DNA from 2 places in the Clostridium sp. DL-VIII genome. Region 2 is predicted to be linked to the other one. Evidence: a T-box and tRNA genes for the amino acid it is inferred to sense, from the RefSeq annotation. Region 2 holds a T-box; the other holds one or more tRNA genes.
The links. A T-box is a leader RNA that pairs with one kind of tRNA and senses whether it is charged. The one in region 2 lies ahead of serS (serine--tRNA ligase), so its partner is inferred to be a tRNA-Ser.
Positions count from the first base shown of each region.

Region 1: it has a tRNA-Ser gene. The T-box ahead of serS (serine--tRNA ligase) is inferred to sense a tRNA for this amino acid. The anticodon was not compared.

Region 1 is NZ_CM001240.1:266,579-277,319, forward strand. It holds gene CDLVIII_RS01255 (transcription repressor NadR) at 99-620, shown strand; gene CDLVIII_RS01260 (FAD-dependent oxidoreductase) at 623-2,020, shown strand; gene CDLVIII_RS01265 (DUF1667 domain-containing protein) at 2,037-2,267, shown strand; tRNA gene CDLVIII_RS01270 (tRNA-Ser) at 2,394-2,484, shown strand; tRNA gene CDLVIII_RS01275 (tRNA-Ser) at 2,522-2,612, shown strand; tRNA gene CDLVIII_RS01280 (tRNA-Ser) at 2,826-2,916, shown strand; tRNA gene CDLVIII_RS01285 (tRNA-Ser) at 2,952-3,042, shown strand; gene CDLVIII_RS01290 (GNAT family protein) at 3,201-3,692, shown strand; gene addB (helicase-exonuclease AddAB subunit AddB) at 3,712-7,179, shown strand; gene addA (helicase-exonuclease AddAB subunit AddA) at 7,264-10,741, shown strand, end outside.
Region 2 is NZ_CM001240.1:4,847,107-4,857,847, forward strand. It holds gene CDLVIII_RS22400 (DUF6179 domain-containing protein) at 1-1,162, opposite strand, end outside; gene CDLVIII_RS22405 (DUF6323 family protein) at 1,169-1,636, opposite strand; gene gltX (glutamate--tRNA ligase) at 2,134-3,795, opposite strand; gene CDLVIII_RS22415 (8-oxo-dGTP diphosphatase) at 3,857-4,312, opposite strand; T-box leader at 4,545-4,773, opposite strand; gene serS (serine--tRNA ligase) at 5,050-6,327, opposite strand; T-box leader at 6,388-6,626, opposite strand; gene CDLVIII_RS22425 (transposase family protein) at 6,924-8,303, opposite strand; gene CDLVIII_RS22430 (agmatine deiminase family protein) at 8,855-9,886, shown strand; gene aguB (N-carbamoylputrescine amidase) at 9,913-10,741, shown strand, end outside.

The sequences.
Region 1 (10,741 bases), 1.9 Mb from region 2:
GTTATAATAATATAGAGAGTGTATATAATAATATGATTATATTATTATAGTACTAATTTTATTTTGGGGAATAATTGCAGTCGGCAAGGGAGGCAAATATGAATTCTAATGAGAGAAGAGAGAATATAATAAGGTTATTATTAGAAAATCATGAACCATTAAAAGGAGGTATTATAGCTAAAAAGTATTCTGTAACTAGACAGGTTATAGTAAAAGATATAGCTATTCTTAGAGCTGAAGGGCAGAATATAATTGCAACTCCAGATGGATATATAATAAATGCAAATCAGCATAAAGTCAGAGCTATTATTGCGGTAACCCATACAGAAGAAGAAATGTTTGATGAATTAAGTATAGTTATTAAATATGGAGGAACAGTTGAAGACGTTATAGTAGAGCATCCATTATACGGAGAAATAAAAGGGATGCTTATGATTAAAAATTACAATGAGTTGAATAAGTTCATTCAAAAATATAATGAGCAAAAGGCAAAATTGCTATCAGCATTAACTAATGGTGTTCATATTCATACAATAGCAGCAGAAAGTCAAGAAGATATTGATTTAATCATATTAGAACTTAGAAAACGCAATTTTATTGTATCAGATTTGGAGGATTAATAATGGACTATGATGTGTTAATTTTAGGTGGAGGAATAATTGGATGTGCGATAGCATATGAACTTTCAAAATACAATATAAATATAGCGTTGATTGAAAAGGACTATGATATAGCAAATGATATATCCTTTGCTAATACAGCAATTATTTATGATGGATCAGAGACAGATGATAGTACTATAGCTAAATTAGAGTGCGTCGGAAGAAAATTAATCGAAGAGCATTGTAAAAAGTTTAGTGTTGCATATAGAAAAGTGGGATCATTAAGAATAACATCAAATGATGCTAGATCTGATGTACTTGATAAAATAAATAAAAGAGCTGTGGAAAGAGGGATAGATTCTGTTCATATAATAGAAGACAGTGCCATCTATGATATAGAACCTAATTTGCAAACTAATATAAATAAAGCATTATATTCAGAAAATACTGCGATAATTTCTCCATACAATCTAGCAATTTCTTATGCAGAGGTAGCGGCAGATAATGGTGTAAACTTTAGATTAGAGGAAGAAGTTATAGATATAAAATATATATCTAAGGGATTTAAAGTAACTACTAATAAAAATAAGTTTACATGTAAATTTGTAATCAATACAATTCCGAATGAGTTTTCAAATGGAACGTTTTATGAAGCTCAAAATGAAGCAAAGAATAAGAGAATAAATTATATACTATTAAATGAAAGATTAAAGAATGATATAAATACTATTGTTATTGATGATATAGATGAAGATACATTCATAATAAATATGCCTACGACGTCATCAAAAGGAAATTTAATAGCAATTAAGAGTAATAAGTGTTTAGGATTAGAGGAAGAATTGATGCTATCCAAAAATATATTGAAATACATAGATAAAGAATTGATAACTAATATATTTACAGAAATATATAGTGGGAATAATATTCTTATAGATAATAGTAATGTAGAAATGGGGTATATGAGAATTTCAGGAAATCACTATGCTCAAATAACAATTGCACCAGCTATCGCTAAAGACATAGAGGAGAAACTTAAAGTAAATATGAATATAACTAAAAAGAGAGATTTTATTGATAAGAAAAGAGATGTATATATATTTAGAAATATGTCTAAGGAGCAGAGAAATAAGATAATTTCAGTAGATAGCCGCTATGGAAATATAGTCTGTAATTGCAATAATATATCAGAAGGTGAGATTGTCGACGCCATAAGAAGACCTTTAGGAGCAAGAACTGTTGAAGGAGTAAAAAGGCGTACTGGAATAGGAGTAGGGAGCTGTAACGGTTCGTATTGTAATATGAGAATTATAAAAATTTTAGCCAGAGAAATGGATAAAAGTATTTTGAGTATAGTAGATGATTCTATGGATTCCAATATCTTAGTAGGAAGAATTAAGGAATTCAATGAAATTTGAGTAAGGGGGATTAAGAATGGGAAATAAGGATGTATTTACTAGTGTAGTTAGAATAAAAGGTAATCAAAATTATAAGGTTGTATCAGTAAAGAGTAATAAGCCAATAGAGAAAGGCTTATGGAGGGAATTTTCTAAAGTTCTTAGCAGGATTTATGCAAGTACACCTATTAACATTGGAGACATTATATGCAAAAATATTATGAATACTGGTGTAGATATTGTTTGCACTAAAAAGATTTCGTCTTAAATTTAGTATATAGGTACAATGATGCATGTTAGTTTTATAATTAAAATAAAACTAACAAAAGAAAATATAATAAAATAGTTGACATAAATATAAATCCTTGTTATAATCATATTTGTCGTGAGACGTGGAAAGATGGTCGAGTTGGTTTAAGGCACCGGTCTTGAAAACCGGCGTGCGTGTAAGCGTACCTAGGGTTCGAATCCCTATCTTTCCGCCATTTTTTTTTCTAAAAAATAAAAAATTAGAAGGCATGTGGAGGATTACTCAAGTGGCTGAAGAGGCGCCCCTGCTAAGGGCGTAGGTCGGGTAACTGGCGCCCGGGTTCAAATCCCGGATCCTCCGCCAAAAACATCTAACGTTGGTTAGGTGTTTTTTTATTTTTGAAAGTAGTAGAAACACACAATATGTTAAGCAGATTTTCCTGCATATAAAAAAATTGATTTTCTAATAATTTATAAAGGTATTAAAAAAATTAAGATTGTGAATCTTGCTAAAATTATTCGAATAAAAATATTGACAGGTATAGTCTTGCTTGGTATAATAAGTTTTGTGAGTTACGGAAAGATGGTCGAGTTGGTTTAAGGCACCGGTCTTGAAAACCGGCGTGCGTGTAAGCGTACCTAGGGTTCGAATCCCTATCTTTCCGCCACATTATTTTTAAAGTAAAAATAATAGAGGGCACGTGGAGGATTACTCAAGTGGCTGAAGAGGCGCCCCTGCTAAGGGCGTAGGTCGGGTAACTGGCGCCCGGGTTCAAATCCCGGATCCTCCGCCAAAACATCTAACATTATGTTAGATGTTTTTTTTGTTGTTCAAAAAATTATAATACAAACATTTAATAAATATAATTAAAAATTGACGCAATAAATTTAAATTTTAGAATTAAAATATTATAATAAAATTAGTACACCAATTTGCTAAAGAAGGTGAATCATGCTTAAAGGTTATAATATATATTTGAGAACGTTACAAAAGAGAGATATTTTGATATTATATAGATTATTTAATGATGAAAATGTTAAATTATATAATACGATACCTAATGATATACAAAGTGGCAATAAAAGTTTAAGGAAGGCGCTAAGTATAATTAATGAAAAGAATGTTTTAGTTGGATTTATAACATATAAGGAGAGTAATGATTGCAAAGGAATATATTCTATTGGAATAACCATTGGAAGCATGTATTGGGGAAAGAAATATGGTCAGGATTCTATAAGGACGCTTATACGATATTTGTTTGGGAAATTAGATGCTATAAGAGTTGAGTTAGAAGTTATAAAGTATAATTTAAGAGCAGTAAATTGCTATAAGAAATGCGGATTTGTAGAAGAAGGAATAAAGAGAAATAAAGTTTATATAAATGGTAGATATGTTGATACTATAATTATGGGAATAGGTAAAAAAGAATTAGCAGATATTTAAAAGGTGAGGTATAGCACATATGAGTATAAGATTTATTTATGGAAGAGCAGGGACAGGAAAAAGTCAATTTTGTATTAATGATATAAAAGTTAAAATAGGTGAGGGAATAGGAGAAAACAAATTAATTTTATTAGTTCCAGAGCAATATACATTCACTACAGAAAATAAAATGTTAAAAGCTATTGGAGAACGTGCTTTTTTAAGAACCGAAGTATTAAGTTTTAAAAAAATGGCACATGAAATTTTTGAAGAATACGGTGGACGTGTCAAAGAAATAATAAAAGAGTCTGGACGAAACATGTTAATTCATAGAGTGCTAAATGAAACGATAGATTCTTTAGATTATTTTAAAAAAATATCAGGAGAGCAAGGATTCAATAAAGTAATTTCTGAAGTAATTTCTGAATTTAAGAAATACAATGTTAATATTGATAGTCTGCAAGCATTAGATGGAAAAATAAATGATTATGAATTAGTGCAAAAAATCAAGGAATTAGCAGTAGTCTATGAAGCATTTAATTTAAAGATGCATGAAAATTATATTGATGGAGATGATGAATTAACATTACTAGAAAAAAAGTTATCGGAATCTGACGCATATGTAGATTCAGAAGTATGGATAGATGAATTTAATAGTTTTACACCTCAACAATTAGAAATTATAAGATTGTTAGCCAAGAGATGCAAGAGAGTAAATATAACTCTTTGTATGGATAGTAGTAAATCTATAGATGATAAATACGAAGATATAACTGATGTATTTAATATAGTAAAAAACACAGAAAATAAGATATTGAAGATAATAGAGGATAATAACATAGCTTATGATAGACCTATTTATTTAAATAATACTATACCATATAGATTTAAAAGTAATGCGGAGCTTAGACACATTGAAAAATATTTCTTTACTTATCCATTTACAGAATATAGAGATAAGTGTAATAATGTAGCGCTATATAAAGCAAATAATATTTACGATGAAATTGAGCGGGTAGCGAGAAGTATTATTGAACTTGTAAGGGATAAAGGATATAGATATAAAGATATATCTGTTGTTTGTAGAAATATAGATGATTATCAAAAAATAATATCAGTAATATTTAAAGATTATGATATACCGTATTTCTTAGATAAAAAGATTCAGTTGTTAAGTAATCCATTAATAGTACTTATAAGTTCAGCTTTTGAAATTTTATTTAAAAATTGGTCTTATGAGAGTGTATTTAAATATTTGAAAAGTGGATTAACTGGTATAGATAACTCATATATAGATATTTTAGAAAACTTCGTGCTTGAACATGGAGTAAAAGGATATAAGTGGACTGTAGAAGAGATAATTAATGAAAAATGGTTTAATAATAATGAAGAATTAACGGATGAGAAAATATTAATATCTGAAATTATGGAGGAAATAAGAATTCCCTTAATAACTTTTCATAACAAAATAGACGGAAAGCATAATGTTAGGGATATATGTACGGCGATTTATGAGTTTTTAGTTGACTTAAAAGCTTTTGAGAGAATAAATGAATGGATAGAAGCTTTTGAGGAAATTGGTTTAGAAGATAAAGTTAAGGAATATAGTCAAGTTGAAGGTATAGTTATAGAGATTTTAGATCAGGCAGTAGATGTAATTGGAGATGAAAAATTAGATAGCTTTGAATTTTTTAAAATATTAAATTCAGGGTTCTCAAATGAGGAAATTGGAGTTATACCAGTTGCTTTAGATCAGGTGAATATTGGAGATATAGCAAGAATTAAAGGTAGAGATGTTAAGGTTCTTTATATAGTAGGAATAAATGATGGTGTACTGCCAGCATCTAAAAAGGAAGAAGGAATACTATCAGATAGAGATAGGGGAATATTAAGCGAAATAGGTGTAAGTTTATCATCAACAACCAGGAGCAAGGTATTTGAGGAGCAATATTTACTATATATAGCATTAACAATAAGTAGTGAATATTTATTATTATCGTATCCTATGTCTGATTTTGAAGGTAAATCATTAAGACCATCTATAGTGATACCTAGAATCAAAAAAATATTGCCTGGATTAGTAGAAGAAAGTGATATTTATGATTTAGGTAATGAAAAAGATAAGTTTAATAAAATTAATACTCCAATTCCAACATTTAATGAACTTATACTTGCGATGAGAAAGGATTTTGATAAAGAAGATGTAGAAGAATATTGGCCAGACGTATATAGTTGGTTTAGTGAGAAGGAAGAGTTTAAGGAAAAAGTTAAGAGCATCTTTAAAGGTCTTGAATATTCTAATGTAGGTGATAAGATTGCTCGAAGTAAGCTTAAAAAGCTTTATCAAAATGACATGGGAAAGTTAGTATTTAGTGTTTCAAGATTGGAAAAGTATGCTGAATGTCCATTTTCATATTTTGTTCAATATGGACTTAAAGCTAAAAACAGAAAAGTATACGAATTTACACCACCAGATTTAGGGTCATTTGTACATGAAATGTTAGATTCATTTACGAATAAAATTAGAGAAGAGGGTATTCTGTGGTCTGAATTAAACAATGAGAAGTGCAAAGATATAGTGTCTAGTCTTATTGATAAAAAATTAATTTCTGACGATAACTCCATATTAAATAGTTCAAAAAAGTTTAGATATTTAGCTCAAAGGTTTAAAAGGGTAATCTCTAAATCTGTCTCAGTTATTGCAAATCAAATAGGAAAAGGTGAATTTGAAGTATTCAAAACAGAATTTAATTTTGGAGACTATAGATCAGGGGAAGCCATAACATTAGAATTAAGCTCAAAAGAAAAAGTATATCTTCAAGGAAGAATAGATAGAATAGATACATTGGATTTAGATGGAGAAACTTATATTAGAGTTGTAGATTATAAGACTGGTTCTAATAAACTTGATTTAAATGAACTTTATAATGGATTACAAATGCAACTATTAGTTTATTTAGATGCTCTTATTAAAAATTCTAAATATATATTAAAGAAGCAAGTGAAGCCTGGTGCTATATTATATTTTAAAATAGATGACCCTATAATAAAGGGAAATAAAGAAATGACAACAGAACAGGTACAAGAAGAGGTTCTAAGTGCTTTGAAAATGAGAGGATTAGTTTTAAAGGATGCTAGGGTTGTTAGAGCGATGGATAAGGATATTGATGGATATTCATTAATTATACCAGCTGCATTTAAAAATGATGGAGATTTTAAATCTAATAGTGACGTAGTTACAGAAGAAGAATTTATATTACTTAGAGAGTACGTTAATAAAAAAATGATAGATTTATGTGAAGAGATGCTGAGTGGAGAAATTAAAATACAACCAATTAAAAATGCCAATAGAACATATTGTGAATATTGTGATTTTTCGTCAATATGCCAGTTTGATACGACAATAAAGGATAATAAATATAAGATAGTTTCAAAGAAATCTTCAAATGAAATTTGGAACAATATAAAAAGTTCTATAAGTTGTTTACGGGAAGAAAATGATTCGTGAGAATGTTTTATTAAAATAGCTTATAGTCTATAAATACTAAATTATAATTTGAACAGCTTTAGATAGTGATAGGAGAGATAATATATGGGAGAAACGAAATGGACTAAGGAACAGTTAAGTGCAATTGAAACAAGAAATTGCAATCTTTTAGTTGCAGCAGCAGCAGGCTCTGGTAAAACTGCTGTATTGGTAGAGAGAATTATTAGAATAATTACAAATGATGAGAATCCAGTTGATATAGATAAATTATTAGTTGTGACATTTACTAATGCAGCAGCAGCAGAAATGAGAGAGAGAATTGCTGATGCCATATCAAAAGAGTTAGAAAGAAAACCTAATTCTAAGAATCTTCAAAAACAGCTAACATTATTAAATAGAACTAATATCACTACAATGCATTCATTTTGTTTAGATGTAATAAAAAATAACTATCATAGAATAGATTTAGACCCATCTTTTAGAATTGGAGATCAAACGGAAGGTATATTAATTAAGAATGAAGTTATGGAAGAACTTTTTGAAGATAAATATGATGAAGAGGATACTGAATTTATTAATCTGGTTGAAGCATTTAGCAGCTATAAGAATGATAATAACCTTAGGGATTTAGTTTTAGATTTACATAATTTTACTATGTCAGGTCCATGGCCTGAAAAATGGCTTAATAAGAATGCAGAAATTTTCAATATCAATACATTAGGAGAACTGAATCAGACAAAATGGGTAAAAGTTCTTATTGAAAGTATTAGAATTGAAGTTCAAGGCCATATTAAAATGATGGAAAAAGCCATTGAAATAATTAATAAGATAGATGGTCTAGAAGCATATTTAGATAATTTTACAAATGAACTAATAGATATAAAAAAAGCTTACGAATCTACTGATAATGGGCTTGAGGCAATTTACAACTCATTATTGTGCATAAGTTTTTCTAGATTGAAGACTATTAAAAAAGATAAGGTTTCAGATGAAAGTTCTCAAAATCTTGTAAAAAAAATAAGAGACGATATTAAGAAGAAAATATCTGAATTAATTAATAATACGTTTGCAGTAACTCCAGAGCAAATGCTGCTTAATATTAAAGGTTCATATCCATATATTAAAAAGTTAACAGAAATTGTTTTAGAGTTTGATGAAAGATTCAGAAAAAGAAAAAGAGAAAGAAATATACTAGATTTTAATGACTTGGAACATTTATGTTTAAAAGTATTAATTGATTACGATGAAAATAATAATATAATACCATCTAAGGTAGCAGTAGAATTCAAGGAATACTTTGATGAGGTACTTGTTGATGAGTATCAAGATTCAAATAATGTACAGGAAACAATAATAAATTTAGTATCTAGAAAAGAGTATGATAATCCTAATGTGTTTATGGTTGGTGATGTAAAACAAAGTATATATAGATTTAGGCAGGCAAAACCTGAATTATTTATTGAAAAATATAATACTTATCATATAGATCAAGGTAATAACAGAAAGATTCAGCTATATAAAAATTTTAGAAGCAGAAAAGAAGTTATAGATGGTGTAAATTATCTGTTTAAGCAGCTAATGTCTGAAACTGTTGGAGAGCTAGAATATACAGATGAAGAAGCACTAAATTTAGGTGCTAGTTATAAAGAAGTAAGCCAAGATAATGTAATTGCTGGCGGATCAATAGAGGTCAATATAGTGGATAAAAATCATGAAGAAGAAGCAGCAGAAGATATTGAAGATGATCAAGAAGAAATAAGTAATGTTGCGTTAGAGGGAAGAGTTGTGGCAAGAAAGATTAGAGAATTAATGTCACAAAGTGGAGAGAAAACATTTAATGTTATAGATAAGGAAACTGGAGAATATAGACCATTAAAATATAGAGATATTGTAATTCTTCTCAGGGCAACAAAGAATTGGTCTGAAACACTACTAGATGAATTAGGGAATGAAGGAATTCCAGTATATGCAGATACAGGATCAGGATATTTTGAATCTATTGAGATTAGAACAATAATTTCTTTATTAAAAATAATTGATAATCCAATGCAGGATATTCCGATGATAGCAATAATGAGATCTCCAATTATCAGTTTTTCAGCAGAGGAGATAAGTGAAGTAAGGCTAGTAAATAAAGAAAGTTACTTTTATGAGAATATAAAGTGTATAAGCAAGGAAGATTTTAAATCTGGAGAAGGACAGTATTCAAAAGAGTTAATAAATAAGTGTAAATATTTAATTGATAATATTGATAAGTGGAGAAAAAAATCAATTTATATGGCAATTGATGAATTCATATGGTACTTATATATGGATACTGCTTATTATGGATATGTTGGGGCTATGCCTAATGGTGTATTAAGACAAGCAAATTTAAGAATATTATTTCAAAGAGCAAGACAATTTGAAAAAACAAGTTTTAAGGGATTATTTAATTTTATAAATTTTATAAATAAACTTAAAAAATCTTCCGGAGACATGGGAAGTGCCAAAATACTAGGAGAAAATGAAGATGTAGTTAGAATTATGAGTATTCATAAAAGTAAAGGATTGGAGTTTCCAGTAGTATTCTTATGTGGAATTGGTAAAAACTTTAATTTGATGGACTTAAATAAGGACATAGTATATCATGAAGATTTAGGATTTGGACCTGAATTTGTAGATTTAGAAAAAAGATTTAGCATTGGAACATTAGCTAAGGAATCTATAAAAAAGAAAATGAAACTCGAAACATTATCAGAAGAAATGAGAATACTTTATGTGGCATGTACTAGAGCAAAGGAAAAGTTAATCATGACAGGTACAACTGCCAATATTGAAAAATCAGTAGAAAGATGGATAAATTCAGCATCTTTAGATAAGGCTCGAATTTTACCTTCTGAAGTATTAAAAGGGAGATCATATTTAGATTGGCTTTGCATGGCATTGTGTCATCATAACGCAGGAAATGTATTTAATGAAAAAATAGGAGTCTCATGTGAGGGATTAAGTGATGACATATCCAAGTGGGAAATAAATTTTTGGAATAAAAATGATCTAATTATTAAATCTGATTCAGATAGTGAAAATGAAGAAGATCAGTTTGACTCAATGGCATATGTAAATTTAAATGATCAAGCCGTTAATGAGGAGATAAATAGGAGACTATCATATGAGTATCAGTTAAAGGCATTAACTACTCTTAAAAGTAATATTTCAGTTTCAGATTTAAAGAGAAGAAATGAAGAAGAAAATTATGATACTGAAGAAACTTACAGGGAAAAGATTATAACAACTCCTAAATTTCTTCAGAAAAAAAAGGGGTTAACTCCATCTGAAAGGGGTACGGCAGTTCACTTTGCAATGAAAAAAATAGATTTTAATAGAGTTTCATCAGTAGCAGAAATTAGTGAACAGCTACAAAAATTATTTGAAGAAGAATTTTTACTTAAGGAAGAGTTAAAAGCAATAAATCCTTATAAAATATTGAATTTTTTCAAATCTAATTTAGGAAGCAAAATTCTTGAAATAAATAAAAGAGGAGAAAAAATCTATAGAGAAGTACCATTTTATACTGAAATAAGCAGTTTAGAGGTAGATAAAA
Region 2 (10,741 bases):
CTTCAAACAAGCATTCAGCATTTAGCATATCTATTAAATCTCCAAGGCTTTTAATATTATTTTTTATAAGCTGAACTTTATCTTGAGTTGAAGAACTCTCTCTAACTTTTTCGCTTAATTTCCTAAATGCAGAGTTACTTAATTGTTTACCATCAATATATCTAATTACTTCGTCATTTTTATTTTTATCAGTTGAAATAAATACTGCCTCCAATTTGTTCAACTTAAGGCTGTCATATATTGCTGGAGTTATTTTGACTACTGCCTTTCTAATGTAACTTATTAATGCATCATTTTCTATATTTAAAATTTCACAACAGCTATAACCATATTTTATTAAGGCTTCCTGTAATTCATTTAAAGATAATTTTCCTAACATTCTTTTTATATATTCTCTATCCATATTGCTAATATTAAGACTATTAAGGTTTTTACCACAAGCAATTAAGCCAAGTGAATTAATTAATACTAGTTCAAAGATGTTTATAAGAAGTAATTCGCTCCTTTTATCATACCCTTTTAATAATTTATTAATTTCAACAATATCAAAGTTATAACAAAACTCATTTTCTAAATCTAGTGTCTCTAGATAATTACTTGTATATTCAATACCTTTATAATTCATATTATCCATACAAAGCTGATAGTCTACCGAACCCGAAACTTCATGAGGCTCAAAGAAATCATTATATTCTTTAAAAAATATCGAGATTCCATAATCAATAGTATCGTTATATGAATAATTATCAACATCAAGCTTATTTTTCTGAATCTTCTCCAGTAGTTTTTCACTATACGCCACTTTTTCTTTTATTAAATCATGCCCTCTTTTTAACATATCAAATAAACTCGTTTTTTTTAATTCCTCTATTATTAATTCTATATTATCGAAAGTTTTTAAATACATTCCTATAGTATAATCAATGCCTTGCATCAGTTTTTCTGCTGTCTCAACCATAACTGAACTGCTCTCATCTTTTGTATAGTATTTTAGCTGCATTTTTAAAGTTTCTAATCTCTCGTAAGATATTTTCGTTAAATTTACATCATCTAAAAGTTTTCTTTCATGACAAATTACTAAAATGCTTTTAAAAAAACATTCTGCATCAAGATTGTTTTCTATAGAAAAATTATATCTTTTGATACTCTTACTGTTCCCCATAATTTATCAGTCCTTTTCACTATTTAGATTTGTATAATCCTTAACACCATTTCTAATATTATCTGCAATTTTATATAATACTTTACCTTCTAAAAGTTCTAAAGATCCCTGACAGTAATTATCAAAGTATTCTTTCATAATTTCTATTAATTCATCATCACCTATATAATCTAAGGTTTCATTCTTATAGTTATAAAAAATTTCTACCAGTTCATTTATAGTATCACTATAATTATATTGTGAAATATATGGAGAGTTGCAAAAGGCCATTATAATTTTATCTACAATTTGGCCGTCAAACTCTATTCTGCCGCTTTTCTCAAGTGCCAAATTTCTTGTATTAATTATTTCTTTTATATCGTCCTCATTAAGCCTTAACCCATATTCATGAGTTAATTCATTGCACTTGAGTATATCATTAAATACCTGCTTATCTAGTGAGCCTTCTTGAAACAAATTAATAATTTCATCCAATTTAAAAACTTCCTTTCAAAAAACTATTGACACAGAGATTAAAATATGTTATATTAATATTATATAGTCATAATTGTATATTATATCATTGGCTTATTTTATTGTCAATGCGTTTTTCTGAGGGTTTTCAATTTTGAACGCTCTTTTTTTGCGTTATAAATCCTATTTTTATTTACAATATATATATATTGCAATTTGCAATGTACAGTTCACAATTAACAATTATTGAAGAAATCCTGTAAGGATTTCAACCATAATTGTCAATTGTACATTGTAAATTTTCAATTGAAACATATATATATATATGTTTCAATTAATTTTATACATTTTACATCTAGATATCTACTTAGCCTATAGCCCTTTCAAATGTAATTTTATTATTGCTCATATATATCATAAGAATTTTAAGCCTAATATTAATCATGCGAAATAAAGAAACATAAAAATAAAGTAAGGCATCTAAAAAAACACCTTACTTTATTTCTTTATTTAACTTGTTATAGTGCTAAAAACTTATCAAATCTTTCTCTAGTATTTTCTTCACCTATAATTTGCATTATAGTATAAATATCAGGTGAATTAGTTCTGTGAGTTAAAGCGGCTCTTACAGCTCCCGCAACATCTGAAATCATACCTTTATATTGATCTGGATTTGCTTTGAATTCTTTTCTATTCGCACAGTATCCAAGTCTAATTCCTATTTCCTTTAAGTCATCAAACCAAGCTTCTTGGCTTTCTACATTAAATTTAAATTCATTTTTATAAGTAGCTACAACTTCTTTTGCTGCTTCTAAGGTTACACCCTTTGGAAGTTCTATTTGTTCTACTGATTCCTTATAGAATAGTTCATCAAAGAAGTAGAAAATCTTATCCTTTACTTCATCCCATTTAGCAAAATCTTTTCTTGGCTTTGGACCTTCTTTATCTATATTAAAGATTTCTTTTGCCATCACTTCATTTTCTGAAACTAATTTGTACATCTCTGCATCAAATTCTTTAGCCCAAGTTATATAGTTATCATAAACATATTCTGCTTTCATTACTGCTATACATTCTTTAGATACATCATTTAATTTAACTAAATCAAATAATGCTCCGCTCTTACCCATCTTTTCTAAATGGATTTCAAATTCATGATAATCAGCCTTAGGATTTTCAGCTCTCCATTCTTCAAAAGTAGAATTAACTATATTAAGTAAGTATTCTACTACTGATACTACTGGGAATCCAACTTCCTTATAATAAGAAACAGCAGCTTCTGCATCTTTTCTCTTTGAAAGCTTTCTCTTTGATCCACCATCCTGCTTCATTATTACTGGAATATGAGCATATCTTGGAGCTTCAAAACCTAAAACTTCAAATAATTGAACATGTATTGGAAGTGATGATAACCATTCTTCTCCTCTTATTACATCTGTAGTTCTCATTAAATAATCATCTATTGCATGAGCAAAGTGGTATGTTGGAAGTCCATCACCTTTTATAAGCACTACATCCTGATTATTCTCTGGGAATGATATATCCCCCTTTATTAGATCATGGAATTCAACTCTTTTTTCAGGATTTCCAGGAGACTTTAATCTTATAATATACTTTTCTCCATTTTCAATTCTCTTTATTGCTTCTTCTTCTGTTATGTTTCTAAATTTAGCATATTCTCCATAGTATCCTGGAGTTATTTTATTAGCCATTTGTCTTTCTCTAAGTTCTGTTAATTCTTCTGGAGTACAAAAATCTGGATAAGCTAAACCTTTTATAAGTAAATCTTTTGCAAAAGTATTATATATATCAGCTCTTTCACTTTGTTTATATGGACCATAATTACCTTTAAAAGTGTCCTGACCTGTCATACCTTCACTAAAATCTAAACCAAAATTATGCATAGTTACTATAGTATCTTCTATTGCACCTTCAACTTCTCTTTTTTGGTCAGTATCCTCTATTCTTAAATAAAAAACTCCTTCAGTTTGACTTGCTAATCTTTCATTTATTAATGCTGAAAATACTCCACCTATATGTTGAAATCCAGTTGGACTTGGTGCGTATCTTGTGACTCTTGCACCAACTTTCAGATTTCTCTTTGGATATTTTTGAATATAATATTCAGGTGTATTTTTAACATTTCCAAATATCATATCTGCTAATTTTTCAAAACTCATTATCTTATCTCTCCTTATCATTCTTCCTTACAAGGTATTATAGGCCCCTTGTTATGGCGATTTATATAAATCTTAATTGACTTTCCCAATGTTCATTCCAAGTTCCAAATCCCTCTGAATACTTTTTCTCTAAAAACATAGGCAACCTCTCTTTAAGACCATCTGATAAATTAAGGTTTAACAAATCATCCTTATCTACCCAAAACACATTACCCTCATCAGTTTTTTCTAATAATTCACCACTAAATACATCTGTTCTATAATTGAATACAAAATATTTGTCACCAGTTTCATCATTATTCCAGTATATGATTCCACATGGCTCTAAATTTGATATTGTTAGCCCTGTTTCTTCTTTGATTTCTCTTATAGTTGACTCTATTAAACTTTCCCCATCTTCTACATGACCTCCTGGAAATGAAATCCTTTTCCAAGATTTAATTCTATCTTGGACTAAAACTTTATTATTTACTTTATCATAAACCATGCACATATTGGTCAATTCTACTTTTGCCACTGTTATAATTTCACCTCCCAAAATTAAAAATAATATTTAATCAAAATTATTTATCCTAAACTCATAAATATACTGCATCTTCAATATCTGTTGCTTTCTCTTTAAACTGAAGCTTATATTTTTTTTAAATTCCAACCCATTCAAAAAAAATCGTCAAGCAGTGCTGATGATAAGACAACGTTATATATATTTTTTTAATTTTTAATATAAAAAAACCTCTCATCCTAAAAACTTCTAGGACGAAAGGCTTAACTTCCGCGTTACCACCTAAATTGATTAAATTAATTAATTTAATCCACTTAATTATCTTTAAGGGAATAACCCCATAAATATACTACGCCAAGTGGCTTTCTATTTATTACTCCAAAGCTTCCTTCAATAGCTCTAAATTCTAGGCTTCCACCCTCCCTAGATCTCTTAAATTTAAAATACTATTTACTCTTCTTTTTCAACACAGTTAATTATATATTAGATTTTATTATTTACAAAATACAAATCAATTATACATTTTGAAAATGTTAATGTAAAGAGATTTTATTATAAATATACAAATAACTCAGATGCTTTTGTTTAATCTATCTGCAATCTAAACATCAATATATATAACTTCACCATCAAATATAATATATATTCATGCAATATGTTTTAATAACTTCAAATTAAAACAAAAAAACTCTGCCAGCATAATAATAAATATACTAGCAGAGGATTCTTTTATTTTTGTATACTATTTTAAATTATTTAATAACTTTCTTTCCACCCATGTATGGTTGAAGAGCAGTTGGAATATTAATAGTTCCATCTTCATTTAAGTTATTTTCAAGGAAGGCAATAAGCATTCTTGGTGGAGCTACCACTGTATTGTTTAATGTATGTGCAAAATATTTTCCATCTGGACCATCTACACGAATCTTTAAACGACGAGCTTGTGCATCACCTAAGTTAGAGCAGCTTCCAACTTCAAAGTATTTCTTTTGTCTAGGAGACCAGGCTTCTACGTCAACTGATTTTACTTTTAAGTCTGCTAAATCACCTGAACAGCATTCTAAAGTTCTTACTGGTATATCTAAAGAACGGAATAAATCAACGGTATTCTTCCATAACTTTTCATACCACATTTTACTTTCTTCCGGCTTGCATACAACAATCATTTCTTGTTTTTCAAATTGGTGAATTCTATATACTCCTCTTTCTTCTATACCATGAGCTCCTTTTTCTTTTCTAAAGCATGGTGAGTAGCTAGTTAATGTATGAGGAAGTGATGTTTCTGGTAATATTGTATCTATGAACTTACCAATCATAGAGTGTTCACTAGTTCCTATTAAATATAGATCTTCGCCTTCAATTTTGTACATCATAGCATCCATTTCTGCAAAACTCATAACACCAGTTACAACTTGGCTACGAATCATGAAAGGTGGAATACAATATGTAAAACCACGATCTATCATAAAGTCCCTTGCGTAAGATATAACAGCAGAATGAAGTCTTGCAATATCTCCCATTAAGTAATAGAAACCATTACCTGCAACCTTTCTTGCACTATCTAAATCAATACCATTGAATTTTTCCATAATTTCTGTATGATATGGAATTTCAAAATCTGGTACAACTGGGTCTCCAAAACGTTCTAATTCTACATTTTGACTATCATCCTTACCTATAGGAACACTTGGATCTATTATGTTAGGAATAACCATCATGATGTTTTTAACTTTTTCTTCTAATTCCTTTTCCTTTATATCTAATTCAGCCATTCTATCTGAATCCGCACTTACTTTTTTCTTTACTTCTTCAGCTTCTTCTTTTTTACCTTGAGCCATTAAACCACCAATTTGTTTAGATAGCTTATTTCTATCAGCCCTCAAAGCTTCTACTTCCTGCTTTACTTTTCTAAGTTCAGCATCTAAATCAATTACTTCATCTACTAAACCTAATTTATTATCTTGAAACTTATTTTTTATGTTTTGTTTAACTATTTCTGGATTCTCTCTTAAAAATTTAATATCTAACATATTTTTCCTCCTGATTAAATAATTATTAATTATAATATAAAAAAACCGTCCCAATATATAAATTGGGACGGAATAATCCGCGTTGCCACCCAAATTGCTGATTCATAATAAAATCAACCACTCGAAATAGTAATATAAAGGTTACTAATCTTTCAGCTTGAACACATGAATTAAATAATCATGTACTTTACCGCTGACAGCTCCAAAAGTGGAAAGATTCAGCCTTTCACCGATTCTCACCATCCATCGGCTCTCTGAAGAAATTCTTAAATCGTAGCTTTTATCATCACTGCTTTTTCATATATTTCTTTATATCAATAACACACAAATAATAAATGTGTATACTGCATCCTTTATTATTATATATACATTTATACTATTTTTCAAGTAAAACCTCAGCGTTAAAGATTAAATTTATTTATGTCGTCCAAATTCTCTTAAAATCCCTTATTTATTTTCAGAAAATTAAGAAAATATATTTCCATCAATTTTTGAAAAAACGCCGTACTAGTTGCGTTGCAACTACGCAAAAAAAATTTAATTAATTTGTTCCATAGTCTTTAAATTTATCACAACCTTTGTTAAAATAATATTTGTTATAAATCGTGTATTTTTATATGCTGATTTAACTGTGATATATCTTCAGATGTTAGAGTGTCTGTTCGAAAGGATTCTAGCATTCTTGAAGATATTTCTTTTATCCCAATTTTTAATTCTTTTAGTGCTGCGCTACCGTTTTCTAGTAGTTGTCTTAATATATCTGAAATCTGAACTAATAAATAATGATTTTTCATGGCCTGATAATATAAACAACACGCATGCTCAATATCATATCTTATATTCTTTTGGTTGTTGAATCCTTCATTTTCTATTTTCCATCTGCTTCTACCAGCGACTACAATTTTAAAAGCATTTCGTTTAGTAACTTGTATATTCGTAACAAAAACAAAGTTTTTGGACGTTTCTTCTTTTGTGCTTTTATCTTTAGATTTCTTGCGAATGTTTTCAGTGAAATCTACTATATTAACAGAGCTATTTTTATATGAAACTTCATTTATATAAGTTAACTTTTGATGTATCTCGTGACTTTTAAAAGTTAAATTAGAGGTGTTTTCATTATTCTCAATATATTTTATGGTTTGAATTTCTTCCCAAAGTGTTTTTGCTCTTCCTTCTTTAAATCTAAAAATAAATTTCCACTTATACTCAGTACATAATTTATAAATTGGTTCACATGCATAAAGACTATCACCTAAAATGCAGATATTAAGCTTTCTAAACTTATATTTCAATTTTTTCATAAGTCTTCTAGCTGCATTTATTTCACAATCTTGTTTGCTAACGCTTTCGTTCTCATTTTCTACAAATTCAGTTAATATACTAAATGTCATATTTCCTAAAATAAGCTTAGCTTCTAATACCGTGTGATAATAAGTTATTCTTTCTATTTCACCAGTATCTTTATTCTTGTGTTCTTTCCTTAAACAATGTTCACAATGTTTTTCCTTAAAGGAAAATAATTGTGAACCATCAATAGCAATGCACCAATGCTTATCTAATAATCGATATTTCTCCAACGACCTTTTTTTGAAAAGCTCTCGTATCATATAATCTCTAATTTTTTCTAATTCAGATACGTCTAATTTTCTCAAAAAGTCATTTATAGTATCATAGTGTGGTATGTCTTCTAACGAGTCATATCCTAATGATTTAGCTATATTATCTATTGCTAAATCATTGTTAAAATCATTTGTCATTCTATTCATGCTAACAATTCCAGAAACATTTTTCATAATAACTACAAACAGTATTATTTCTGGATTATAAGTTATATAACTTTGATTTCTTTTATCTTTCACATTGGCTAATTTCCTATTAAAATCTCTAAAAAAATGCTTTTTTATTTTTGAAAATTCTCCGAAAAAATTTATTTCTTTTTCCATTTCTCTTTTTTGTTTTCTTGTTCTTCTATTCATAACTTTCCCCGCAAACGTAGTAATTTAGGCACTTTTCTTAATTATATTTTATCATAATTCATTACATTTTTGGAGTTTATTTACTCGAAATTAATTCAATCTTTAGAGCTGGTAAAACCTTATCTTTGAATTTAAAACCAATTTAAATGTAATATTAAGGAATGTGAATTATATTATTTTTAAATGTTTTTAATAGTATTATTCGTAAAATCAATTAAAAATATTCCTTTTTATTTATTGATTTTTTAATAAATTCAAATGAAAAATAAAGCTAAATTCACACACTCATTAAATAAAACAGATGTGCTTATTATTTTCACTGTTTCTAAACTAAATGCCCTTCTTCAGTTGAATCTTGACATAAATATGAATGGAAGTTTATTATATGATAGATACTAAATATGTTCTAATTGACAGTTTATATTTAACAATTAACAGTAAATGATGAAATTCAAGTTGAATTTCTTTAAAATTATTAAATATTAATATCTAACTAGAACTTATAACCATAAAACAACCTAAAATAAATTCTTAAAGAAGAGGAGTATTATATGTATCCAAAAGATTTAAATTACAAGATGCCTGCTGAATGGACCACTCATGAGCGTACCTTTATTTCATGGCCTGTTAAAGAATCTATGTGCCATCCTGAAAACCATGAAAGTGTATGTCTTGGATATGCTGAATTCATCAAGGCAATTTCAGAATTTGAACCAGTTACAGTAATTGTGAACCCTGAAGATTTAACTTACGTGCAAAATCATTTTAAAACCTCTAATAATGTAGAATTTCTTTCTATCGAACATAATGATGCATGGCTTCGTGATAATGGTCCAACATTTATAATGAATGATACGCAAAGCTTAGCTGGCGTGAATTGGAACTTTAATGCTTGGGGTGGAAAATATGCTCCTTGGGATTTAGACGACAAAGTAGCAGGAAAAATTCTAGAACATTTCAATGTAGAAAAATTTGATGCACCTTTCATTTTAGAAGGCGGTTCAATTCATGTTGATGGAGAAGGAACTCTGCTTACTACTGAAGAATGCTTACTAAATCCTAATAGAAACCCAGACCTTACTAAGGAACAAATTGAAAATTATTTAAAAGAATATTTAAATATAGAAAAAGTTATCTGGCTAAAAAATGGTTTAGATGGCGATGAAACTGATGGTCACGTAGATAATATAGCCTGCTTTGCAGCTCCAGGGAAAATCCTTATGCAAACCTGCAATGACCATGAAGATAACAATTATAAAATAACCTTAGAAAATCTTGAAATATTAAAAAATTCAACGGATGCCAAAGGCAGAAAGTTTGAAATTATTAAAATTAATCAGCCGCCTAGAACTGAATATAAAGGTGAAAGATTAACTTTAAGCTATTTAAACTTCTACTTTGTAAATGACGGTATTATTTTACCTGTATTTGGCGGTAATGCTAAAGAAGCTGATAAAGCTGCTGCAAAAGTGCTAAGTGAAACCTTCCCTGATAGAAAAATCAGAACGGTAGATGGAATAGCTGTTATTAAAGAAGGTGGGAATATACATTGTACTACTCAGCAGATGCCAGCTTCTAAATAATAAAATAATAAGATGAGGTGATACACATGAGAAAAGTTAAAGTTGCAGCTACCCAAATGAGCTGTTCTTCAAACATCGATGAAAATATTTCTAAAGCTGAAAAATTTGTAAGAGAAGCAGCCGATAAAGGTGCTCAAATAATTTTGCTTCAAGAATTATTTGAAACTCCATATTTTTGTCAAAAAGAAAAATCAGATTATTATATCTACGCTACAGAAGTAGAACAAAATAAAGCTATTAATCACTTTAAGAAAATTGCCAAAGAACTTAAAGTTGTTCTTCCTATCAGTTTTTATGAGAAGAAAAATTATGCAAGATATAATGCCATTGCAATAATCGATGCTGATGGTGAAGTACTTGGTACCTACAGAAAAAGCCATATTCCTGATGGCCCTGGCTATGAAGAAAAATTTTACTTTAATCCAGGAGACACTGGTTTTAAAGTATGGAAAACACGCTATGGTAAAATTGGCGTAGGTATATGCTGGGATCAATGGTATCCAGAAGCAGCTAGATGCATGACTCTTATGGGTGCTGAAATGATATTCTATCCTACTGCTATTGGTTCTGAACCTCAAGATGGATCAATTGATTCAAAAGATCACTGGCAGGCTTGTATGCTTGGTCATGCAGCCGCTAATTTAATTCCTGTAATCGCCTCAAACCGTGTTGGCGTAGAAGAGGATGAAGACTCTAAAATCACCTTCTATGGTTCATCCTTTATTGCAGGACCACAAGGTAATAAAGTTATTGAAGCTAATCGCAGCGAAGAAACAGTATTGGTTGCTGAATTTGATTTAGATGAGCTTGAAACACAACGTATTGAATGGGGAATATTCAGAGATAGACGTCCTG